Regions from separate parts of the Mesorhizobium sp. M1406 genome, predicted to be linked through region 3. Evidence: predicted binding sites of a transcription regulator. Region 3 holds the regulator's gene; each other region holds the start of a gene.
What was found. The regulator LexA, encoded in region 3, represses DNA repair genes until DNA is damaged. The targets are predictions, from matches to a motif close to TGTTCNNNNTGTGTTCNG.

Region 1: NKH03_RS21220 (DNA recombination protein RmuC) is a predicted target of LexA. The motif match lies at 1,703-1,720, and genes of this name have one in related genera.
Region 2: dinB (DNA polymerase IV) is a predicted target of LexA. The motif match lies at 1,694-1,711, and genes of this name have one in related genera.

What each region holds. Positions count from the first base shown of each region.
Region 1 is NZ_JAMYKW010000027.1:30,506-33,782, reverse strand. Features, by position in the region: gene NKH03_RS21225 (GFA family protein) at 1-377, shown strand, start outside; gene NKH03_RS21220 (DNA recombination protein RmuC) at 399-1,670, opposite strand; gene def (peptide deformylase) at 1,774-2,304, shown strand; gene NKH03_RS21210 (hypothetical protein) at 2,361-2,525, shown strand; gene fmt (methionyl-tRNA formyltransferase) at 2,729-3,277, shown strand, end outside.
Region 2 is NZ_JAMYKW010000059.1:13,053-16,329, reverse strand. Features, by position in the region: partial or broken gene ligD (DNA ligase D) at 1-444, shown strand, start outside; gene dinB (DNA polymerase IV) at 457-1,512, opposite strand; gene NKH03_RS28840 (ImuA family protein) at 1,760-2,521, shown strand; gene NKH03_RS28835 (Y-family DNA polymerase) at 2,436-3,277, shown strand, end outside.
Region 3 is NZ_JAMYKW010000015.1:40,928-44,204, reverse strand. Features, by position in the region: gene NKH03_RS15215 (ComEC/Rec2 family competence protein) at 1-984, shown strand, start outside; gene lexA (transcriptional repressor LexA) at 981-1,733, opposite strand; gene kynU (kynureninase) at 2,177-3,277, opposite strand, start outside.

The DNA.
Region 1 (3,277 bases), on a different contig from region 3:
GCGCCATCACCTACGAGGCGGAGGTCGACCCGGAGAACACCGGAATCTGCCACTGCATCGATTGCCAGCAACTGACCGGAACGGCTTTTCGCGTGACCGTGGGCGCGCCGGAAGGCCAGTACCGGATCACCAAGGGTGCGCCAAAGGTCTATATCAAGACAGGATCGAGCGGCGCCAAGCGCGCGCAGGGCTTTTGCGGCGAGTGCGGCTCGCATCTCTACGCCACATCGGTTGGCGACGGGCCGAAGGTTTATGGCATCCGGGTCGGCACGGCGCGGCAACGTGAACAACTGGTCCCGAGAAGGCAGAGCTGGCATCGCTCGGCGCTGCCATGGCTGCCGGAATTCCCGGGTATGGCGACCAAGGAAGAGCAGTAGGGGCGGATCCGGCGCCGTCGCTCAGTCGTCGCCTTCGACGACCCTCAGCCTGAGCTGTCCGGTTTTCGAATCGGCGACGCGGGGGCTCGCGTCGACCTTCGCAGCGGGAGCCCGTGACGCCGCGTCCGCGGCGGCATCGCCGTCGGGCTGCGCGCCGAATTCCAGCGCCTCGATCTTCTGGCCGCGCTTGGTGACCTTCGACGTCGAAACCAGGATGTCGTCGATGTCCTTGGCGGACTGGCCGAAATGGACCTGCAGCTTGCGCACACGCTCGTCGACACGCGCAACGTCCTCCATCAGCCGGATGACCTCGCCCTGGATCAGATGCGCCTGTTCGCGCATGCGGGCGTCCTTGAGGATCGCCTGGATGACCTGGATCGACAGCATCAGCAGCGACGGCGAGACGATGACGACACGGGCGCGATGCGCCTTGTGGACGATCGCCTCGAAATTCTCGTGGATCTCGGCGAACACCGATTCCGACGGCACGAACATGAAGGCGGTGTCCTGCGTCTCGCCCTGGATGAGGTATTTTTCCGATATATCGCGGACATGGATCTCGATGTCGCGGCGGAAGGCCTGCGAGGCGACCTTCTGCAAGTCGGGGCCGTCGGCGGCGCGGATGGCATTCCAGGCTTCCAGCGGAAACTTCGCGTCGATGGCAAGCGACGGGGCGCCGTTCGGCATCTTCACCAGGCAATCGGGCCGGCTGCCGTTCGACAGCGTCGCCTGGAATTCATAGGCGCCGTGCGGCAGGCCGTCGGCGACGATAGCCTCCATGCGCGACTGGCCGAAGGCGCCGCGCGTCTGCTTGTTGGAGAGGATCGCCTGCAACTGCACGACCTGGCCGGCGAGCGACTGGATATTGCCCTGCGCGACATCGATGATCGCCAGTCGCTCCTGCAATTTGGCCAGGCTTTCATGCGTCGATTTGGTCTGCTCGGTCATGGTCTGGCCGAGGCGGCCGGTCATGGCGTCGAGGCGCAGGCCGATCGACTGCGTCAATTCCGCCTGCCGTGCCCCGAACACCTCGGCGATGGCGCCCATGCGGCCCTGCATCTCCGCTTGCGATTGCAAAATGCCGGCCATCCGCGCCTCGGCGTCGCGGGCATGGTCGGCGGCTTCGGCCGCGGCGACGGCGCGCGCCTTGGCCGATCGCCACAGCGCGATGACGAGCGCCACGAACAGGCCGAGGAACAGCAAGACGCCGAAGGCCAGCGCATGGCCGAGCGTGATCGTGGTGGCGCCAAGCCGGGCGACAGGTTCGGAAAGGATGGTGGTCAGATCATTCATGTGGACAGCATAGATGATTCGCACGGCTGACACAGATCAAAACGTGAACGAGCCTCAAGCCCGGCGGTTGACGCTTTTCGCTGGAGGTCTTAGGTGGAACGCCATGCCGATCAAGCCGCTCATCATCCTTCCCGACCCCATCCTGCGCCAGGTTTCCAAGCCGGTGGAGCGCGTCGACGCGCCTTTGCGCAAATTGGCCGACGACATGTTGGCGACCATGTATGACGCCCCCGGCATCGGGCTGGCCGCAATCCAGATCGGCGAGCCGCTGCGCATGCTGGTGATCGATCTCGCCAAGGAAGACGAAGAGCCGGCGCCGCACGTCTTCATCAACCCGGAAATCCTGGAGAGCGCCGATGCGCGCTCCGTCTACGAGGAGGGCTGCCTGTCGATCCCGGACTACTACGCCGAGGTCGAACGCCCGGCCTCCGTGCGGGTCAAATATCTCGACCGCGACGGCAAATTGCAGGAGTTGGAGGCAGAGGGCCTGATGGCGACCTGCCTGCAGCACGAGATCGACCACCTCAACGGTGTCTTGTTCATCGACCACATCTCGAAGCTGAAGCGCGACATGGTGGTGAAGAAATTCAAGAAGCTCGCCAAGGACAAGGCGCCGGGCAAGCTGATGGGATAGGGCTGGAGTCCACTCCAGGCCTGATGTCGGCGGCACAGCACCAAATGGAGATGCCGATGGCCGACATCCTGATCAGAGACATTCCCGAGCCTTTGAAACGCGAAATCGAACTGGCGGCACACAAGGTCGGCCAGAGCCTGTCGGACAGGGCCATCGATCTTTTGCGCAAAGGCATGGCTGCGGAACGGCGATCTCAGCAGGAGCTGAGCCTCTCGGCATAGGACGCGATTCGCTCGGCTTTCGTCGCTGAAAGCGCAATTGGCGATGAATACGCCGAGATCATGGACACAATCGAAGCGGAAAGGAAAAGCGACCGTGGTCGCCCGCGACTTTGACGGCCTTGACCTGAAGATCATAAACCCGTTTGAAGCGGGTGCCTGAGCCGGCTCACGGCGCGAGCAGAAGATAGGATATCGAAAGAAAAATGCCCCTTCGCGTCATCTTCATGGGCACGCCCGAGTTTTCGGTGCCGACGCTGCACGCCATTGCCGAGGCCGGTCACGATGTCGCCGCCGTCTATACGCAACCGCCGCGCGCCGCCGGACGGCGCGGACTGGAACTGACGCCGTCGCCGGTGCAGCGCGAGGCGGAGCGGCTGGGCATCGAGACGCGCACGCCCACATCGCTCAAGAGCGAGGCCGAGCAGGCCGCCTTCCGTGCCTTGCACGCCGATGTCGCCGTGGTCGTCGCCTATGGCTTGCTGCTGCCGAAGGCGGTTCTGGACGCAACCCGGCTTGGCTGCATCAACGGCCATGCCTCGCTTCTGCCGCGCTGGCGCGGCGCCGCGCCGATCCAGCGCGCCATCATGGCCGGTGACTTGGAAAGCGGCATGATGGTGATGCGCATGGAAGAGGGCCTGGACACTGGCCCGGTCGGAATGGTTGAAAAATGTACCATCGAACCCGATATGACTGCCGGCGATCTGCATGATCGGTTGATGAGTGTCGGCGCAGCCCTGATGGTGGAAGCGCTG
Region 2 (3,277 bases), on a different contig from region 3:
CGCGGCGTTCTCGAGGCACTCGGCCTCCAATCCTGGCCGCTGTTATCAGGTGGCAAGGGCGTCCACGTGGTCGTTCCACTCGTTCCCGAGGCCGACTGGGAAGCGGTCAAGGGCTTCTGCCAGAACCTTGCCGAACTGCTGGCCCGCACCGATCCGTCCCGCTTCGTCGCGAATATGAGCAAGGTGAGGCGCAAGGGCCGTATGTTCATCGACTATCTGCGCAACGGACAGGGCGCCACGGCAATTTGCCCGTGGTCGACGCGGGCCCGGTCCGGTGCATCCTGCGCCGTACCTGTCACTTGGGTTGAACTGCCGACATTCAAGAGTGCCAGCGCATTTGACGTTTTCACTGCCGCCGCTCGGGCTCAGGTGTCCGACGCCTGGGAGGGCTATTTCGATGTCGAACAAACGCTGACAGAGCGGATCCGAAAAGCAGTCCGATAGCTGCAGCCAGTCCTAGATCGTCAGCGACATCTGCCGATCGGTCTCGGCTCGCGTTCCGCTCAGATTTGAAACTGTCACCCCGAGCAGGCGGATTCCCTTCGCGATCGGAAACAACTGTTCGAGGAGTGTGCCGCTGACGGTCGCTAGGTCGGCTTCGCCCTCAATGACGCGTCCGATCGTGCGGCTGCGCGTGATCTGCTGGAAGTCGGCGAATTTCACCTTCAATGTCACCGTGCGACCTTGGATCGATCTTTCCTCGCAATAGCGCCAGACCTTGGCGACCAATGGCGCCAGCTCCTTGCGAGCACTTTCGAGGTCAAACAAATCGCTCGCAAAGGTGTCCTCGGCCCCCACGGACTTGCGCTCGCGGTCGGCCCGCACCGGACGTTCGTCGATACCGCGCGCGATCCAGTAATAGTAAGGACCCGCCTTCCCGAATCTCTCCTCGAGGAACGCCAGGCTCTGTGCGCGCAGGTCGGCGCCGGTCTCGATGCCGAGCCGAGCCATCTTGTCGGCGGTCGCCGGGCCGACACCATGAAATTTCCGCACGGGCAACGCCTCGACAAAAGCCGGCCCTAGCTTCGGGGTGATGACGAACAGTCCGTCGGGCTTGTTCTGGCCGGAGGCGAGCTTGGCCAGGAATTTGTTGTAGCTGACGCCGGCCGAGGCCGTCAGACCGGTCTCGGCCTTGATCTTCGCGCGGATCATTTCCGCGATTGTCGTGGCGACCGGAATGCCCTGCAGATTGTGTGTAACGTCCAGATAGGCTTCGTCGAGCGAGAGCGGCTCGATCAGGGGCGTATGCTCGGCGAAGATCGCGTGGATCTGCTGGGAGACGGCCCGGTAGGCGTCAAAGCGCGGCGGCACGAAGATCAGATCAGGGCATTTGCGTTTCGCCGTAATCGAGGGCATGGCCGATCGCACCCCGAATTTTCTAGCCTCGTAGCTCGCAGCGGCCACTACACCGCGCGCCGCCGAGCCGCCGACTGCCACCGGCTTGCCGCGCAGGTCCGGATTGTCGCGCTGTTCGACCGAGGCGAAGAAGGCATCCATGTCGACATGGATCATCTTGCGAAGGATGGCCGTGCCCTCCCGCGGTGTATCAGCTTCTCGGCTTTTGTCGCTTCCCTCGCCCACTTCGTCGTCCCTGCATCACCCGGCACATCAATAGACCGCAACTCGATCGAGTGCAGTCTGGGATCAACTCTCGCAGCGGCGCAACGAGTCCGATTGACTCTCGGACACCAAAGAGAACAAATAAGGAACATATCAGCCCCGAAATCCATTGGGAAGACAGTTTGAGAGTGTTTCGTTTATGGGTCAGCCGGCCGCCAGCCCTGCTATCGCCGCACTTCGCGAGCGAATCGCGCGCCTCGAAGGTGGGCCGGCGCGCAATCGTGCCACGCTTCCCTTCGGCGTTCCCACGGTCGACAAGGTCTTGCCGGGAGGCGGGCTGGCGCTCGGGGCGCTGCACGAGGTTGCCGGCGGCCGCAACGGGGCGATCGATGGGGCGGCGGCGGCGCTTTTTGCCGCCGGCATTGCAGCGCGCGCCAAGGGCAAGGTGCTCTGGTGCGTCACCCGGCAGGACCTCTTTGCCCCTGCGCTCGCCCAAGCCGGGCTGCTGCCCGGTCGCGTCGTCTATGTCGAGGCCGGCGACGAGGCCGCCGTGCTCGCCTGCTTCGAAGAAGGGCTTCGCCATGGCGGTCTAGGCGCCGTCGTTGCCGAACTGGCACGTCTCTCCATGACCGCCTCCCGCCGACTGCAACTGGCCGCCGAAACCACGGGCGCCATCGGCATCGCTATCCGCCGTTGGCGACGACAAACCGAAGCGACCGATTTTGGACAACCAACCGCCGCGGTCACCCGCTGGCGGGTCACCGCGCTACCCTCCCGTCCCTTGCCGGTCCCCGGTATCGGCCGCGCTCGCTGGCAGCTCGAACTGATCCGGGTGCGGGCGGGAGAAAGCGCCGATTTTGAAGTGGAAGCCTGCGATGACAAGGGTCGTCTCGCTCTATTTTCCGACCTGGCCGACCGATCGCCTGCGACGCGCAATGGGCCAGTCCGCGCCATCGGCTGAAACCCCGGTCATCATGCTCGGCCGGCAGGGAAACCGGCGGCTCGTGCTGGCCGCCGATGCGGCGGCACAAGCGGCCGGCCTGCGCGTGGGCATACCAGCGAGCAAGGCGCAGGTGCTGGTGCCCAACCTGCAGAGCTTCGACCTGGATACAGCCGCCGATGCCGAGGCCCTCGATAGAGTGGCGCTCTGGTCGCTCCGCTATGCCCCGATCGTCGCGGCCGATCCGCCCGATGGGCTCATCATCGACACCACGGGTGCCGACCATCTGCATGGCGGGGAGGGCACGATGATCGAGGGGCTGGTGTCCCGCATGGCAGCCTCCGGCATCGCGGCACGAGCGGCAGTCGCCGATACCTGGGGCGCCGCCCATGCCTGCGCGCGCTTCCTAGCCCGACCGACCTTCGTTGCGCCGGCCGGGCAAGCCGCGGCGATCGTGCGGGAGCTCCCGATCAGCGCCCTGCGGCTTCCCAGCGATATCGTCGAAGGCCTGCTCACGCTCGGTTTCGAACGGGTGAGTGAGGTCGAGGCGGCGCCGCGCGCCTCTCTGACCCTACGCTTCGGCCCAGAGCTCGGCCGCCGTCTCGACCAGGCCATGGGCCGGCGCAGCGAACCCTTCGAGCCGATCCGGTCTCCCGAACTTATCTCGGTTCGCCGGGCCTTCGGCGAGCCGATCGGCGCCGCCGAGACCATAGCCCGCTATACCGGCAAGCTCGTCGCAACCCTCTGCGAGGCGCTAGAGGCCAAGGGGCTCGGCGC
Region 3 (3,277 bases):
GGCCTTTCCATGACTTCCATCATCGCCGGCGGCGCCACGGCGCTGTTTGCCATCTGGCATTTTCAGCGTGTGTCGCCGCTCAGCCTGTTCGCCAATCTGGCGATCATGCCGATCGTATCACTGGTCGTCATGCCTTTCGCAGTCCTCAGCGCACTGGCGATGCCATTCGGCGCCGACGGCCCCTTTCTTTATGTAATGGGCAAAGGCCTGACGGCGATGATCGCAATGTCCGGATGGATTTCCGAGCGTTCGCCAGTCGACGCAATCGGCTTGATTTCGCGGCAGTCTGTCCTCCTGGTGGCGATTGCCCTTGTCATCGCGACGATGGCGACGACATGGCTGCGGCTGGCAGCTCTTCCTTTCGCGCTTGCCGGCCTGCTGACGGTCTCGGACACGCGCGCACCCGACGTGCTGATCTCGGAGGACGCAAGGCTGGTCGCGTTGCCGATCGGCGGCGGCGAACTCGCGGTCAGCCGGGCCAGGCCGAACGAATTCACCGTCGACAACTGGAAGCGTGCGCTGACATCCGAAAGCATCATCGTGCCGGAGGTGTTCGACGAAGGCGACGGTCAATTCGACGTCGCGGATGCGGCTGAAATGCCGCCGGGAGCACCGTTCTATTGCACTTCAGGCGTTTGCGTCGCCAGGCATCCGTCCGGCGCGTTCATTGCCTATGTCGAGGACCGAAAAGACACCTGGAAAGCCTGTGGTTTCGCCGACCTGATCGTCATCAATGACGCGACGGCCTATGACGCCTGTCACAACCCGCTGGTTCTCGTTATCACCAAACGGCAACTGGCCCGCAAAGGCAGTGCTGCCGTCTTCTTCGATCGCCAATCGGCGACCGCGCCGGCGACAATCAGCTTCGCCGTGGACAGGCCATATCGGCCCTGGCACGCGCAACGCAAGTTTTCACGCGAGGCGAGGGGACTGCCGCCCTTCAAGAGACCCGAGAAGCCAGTCGTTGAACCGCAGCTGCCTTAGTAGCGGCGGATCAGGCCAACGAGCTTGCCCTGCACCTTGACCCTGTCTGGCCCGAAAATACGGGTTTCATAGGCCGGATTGGCGGCTTCGAGAGCAATCGAGGCGCCCTTGCGGCGGAACCGCTTCAGCGTCGCTTCCTCTTCATCCACCAGCGCCACGATGATCTCGCCAGGGCTCGCCGTATCGGCATTGCGGATGATGACGGTGTCGCCGTCGAAGATGCCGGCCTCGATCATCGAGTCGCCCTTGACCTCCAGCGCATAGTGCTCGCCGCCCATGATCATGTCTGGCGGCACCGAGATCGAATGCGTCTGGTGCTGGATGGCATCGATCGGCACACCGGCGGCGATGCGCCCCATCACGGGGATCGACACGGCGGCGACCACGTCGTCGTCATTGCCTGCTGAAGACATCCGCGAAGACGCTGGCCTGATCTGCCGGCCAAGGCCGCCCTGGCCGAGACTGGCCTGACCAAGACTGCCCTGGATGACGCTTGGAGAAAACTTCTTTGCCGCGTTGAGGCCGGGTGCGATCGAGTCCGGCAGCCGCAGCACTTCCAGCGCGCGTGCCCGGTTGGGCAGCCGGCGAATGAAGCCGCGCTCTTCCAGTGCCGTGATCAAACGATGAATCCCGGATTTGGAGGCAAGGTCGAGCGCCTCCTTCATCTCGTCGAAGGATGGCGGAATGCCGCTTTCCTTCAGGCGTTCATGGATGAACATCAGCAGTTCGTGTTGCTTGCGCGTCAGCATGGCGGCCCCCAGGTACCTGAAACCAGAATCGGAAAAACAAACCCAGAACAAACACTATCTGTTCCAGTTGTGTTCCGCAACTGTTTAAAGTTTAATGAATTTATTAAGGGGGTCGAAATTATTGGCGCTCGCCAGCGGGCCTCGTCGACGACTGTATGCCGTCACAATGCGCTTGCCGGCATTGAAATTGTTATGGTTAATGGGCTGTGGCCCACCTTGGCTCAAGCCTGGCATGAGCTGCCCATGGATCCGCGACGGGCGCATTTCCAGCTTTCCGGGCGTTCGTTTGCCGTGAACGAAACGAAGCCAAAATGCCAACCTTGGTTAATCTATTGCAGCCTGCGCTGGCTACCAGCGGCGAACGCATTCGCGAGCCGAAAAATTCGTCCTCCGTCATCCGACCTGGGGGCAAGACGCGACGACAGATCGTCGGGACGGCCGCGTCAGGTTACGGCCTCCTTGACGGCGAAACGCTGGTCCTTCCATGCACTCGTGCGCAGAATGTCTTCCAGCACCTCGACCGCCAGCCACACGTCCTTGTAGCCGACATAGAGCGGCGTAAATCCGAAACGGATGGCTGACGGCGCGCGGAAGTCACCGATCACGCCGCGCTCGATCAGCGCCCGCATGATTTGATAGCCCTGATCGTGAAGGAACGACACCTGGCTGCCGCGCTTGGTCGCATCTCGGGTGCTCTCCAGCGTGAGACCATAGGCGCCGCACTTCGCTTCGACGAGCTGGATGAACAGTTCGGTCAGCGCGACGCTTTTCTTTCGCAATGCCGCCATGTCGACGTCGTTCCAGATGGCGAGCGCACCTTTGAGCGCCCGCATCGACAGGACCGGCTGCGTGCCGCACAGAAAGCGGCGGATACCGGTGCCGGCAACATAACCCCGTTCGAAGGCAAAGGGCCTCGCATGCCCCCACCAGCCGCTGAGTGGCTGGCTGATCTCGCCGTGGTGGCGCTGGGCGGCATAGATGAAGGCTGGCGCGCCCGGACCGCCGTTGAGGTATTTGTAGGTGCAGCCGACAGCGAAATCAGCATTTGCATGATCGAGCTCGACCGGCAGAGCGCCCGCGGTGTGGCAGAGATCCCAGACGATCAGCGCTCCGGCCGCATGGGCCTTGCGCGTCAGCGCCGTCATGTCGCGCAGTTCACCGGATTTGTAATTGACGTGGTTGACCAGCACCACCGCGACGCTTTCGTCGATCAGCTCCTCGATGGTTGGCGCGTCGACGCCCGCGAGGCGCAGCAAGGCGCCATCCCGGGTCGAGGCCACGCCTTCGGCGATGTACAGGTCGGTGGGAAAACTGTCACCCTCGGCGACGATGGCCAACCGGCCGGGCCGCATCTCCATCGCCGCATGCAACACCTTGTAGATGTTGGTCGACGTCGTGTCGCAGACGACGGTCTGGCCGGCCGCGGCTCCGATCAGGCGTCCAAGCTGATCGCCGAGTTCGATCGGCATCTCGAACCATCCGGCTGTATTCCAGGCCCGGATGAGATCCTGGGCCCATTCCTGGGTCGCCGCTTGCTGCAACTC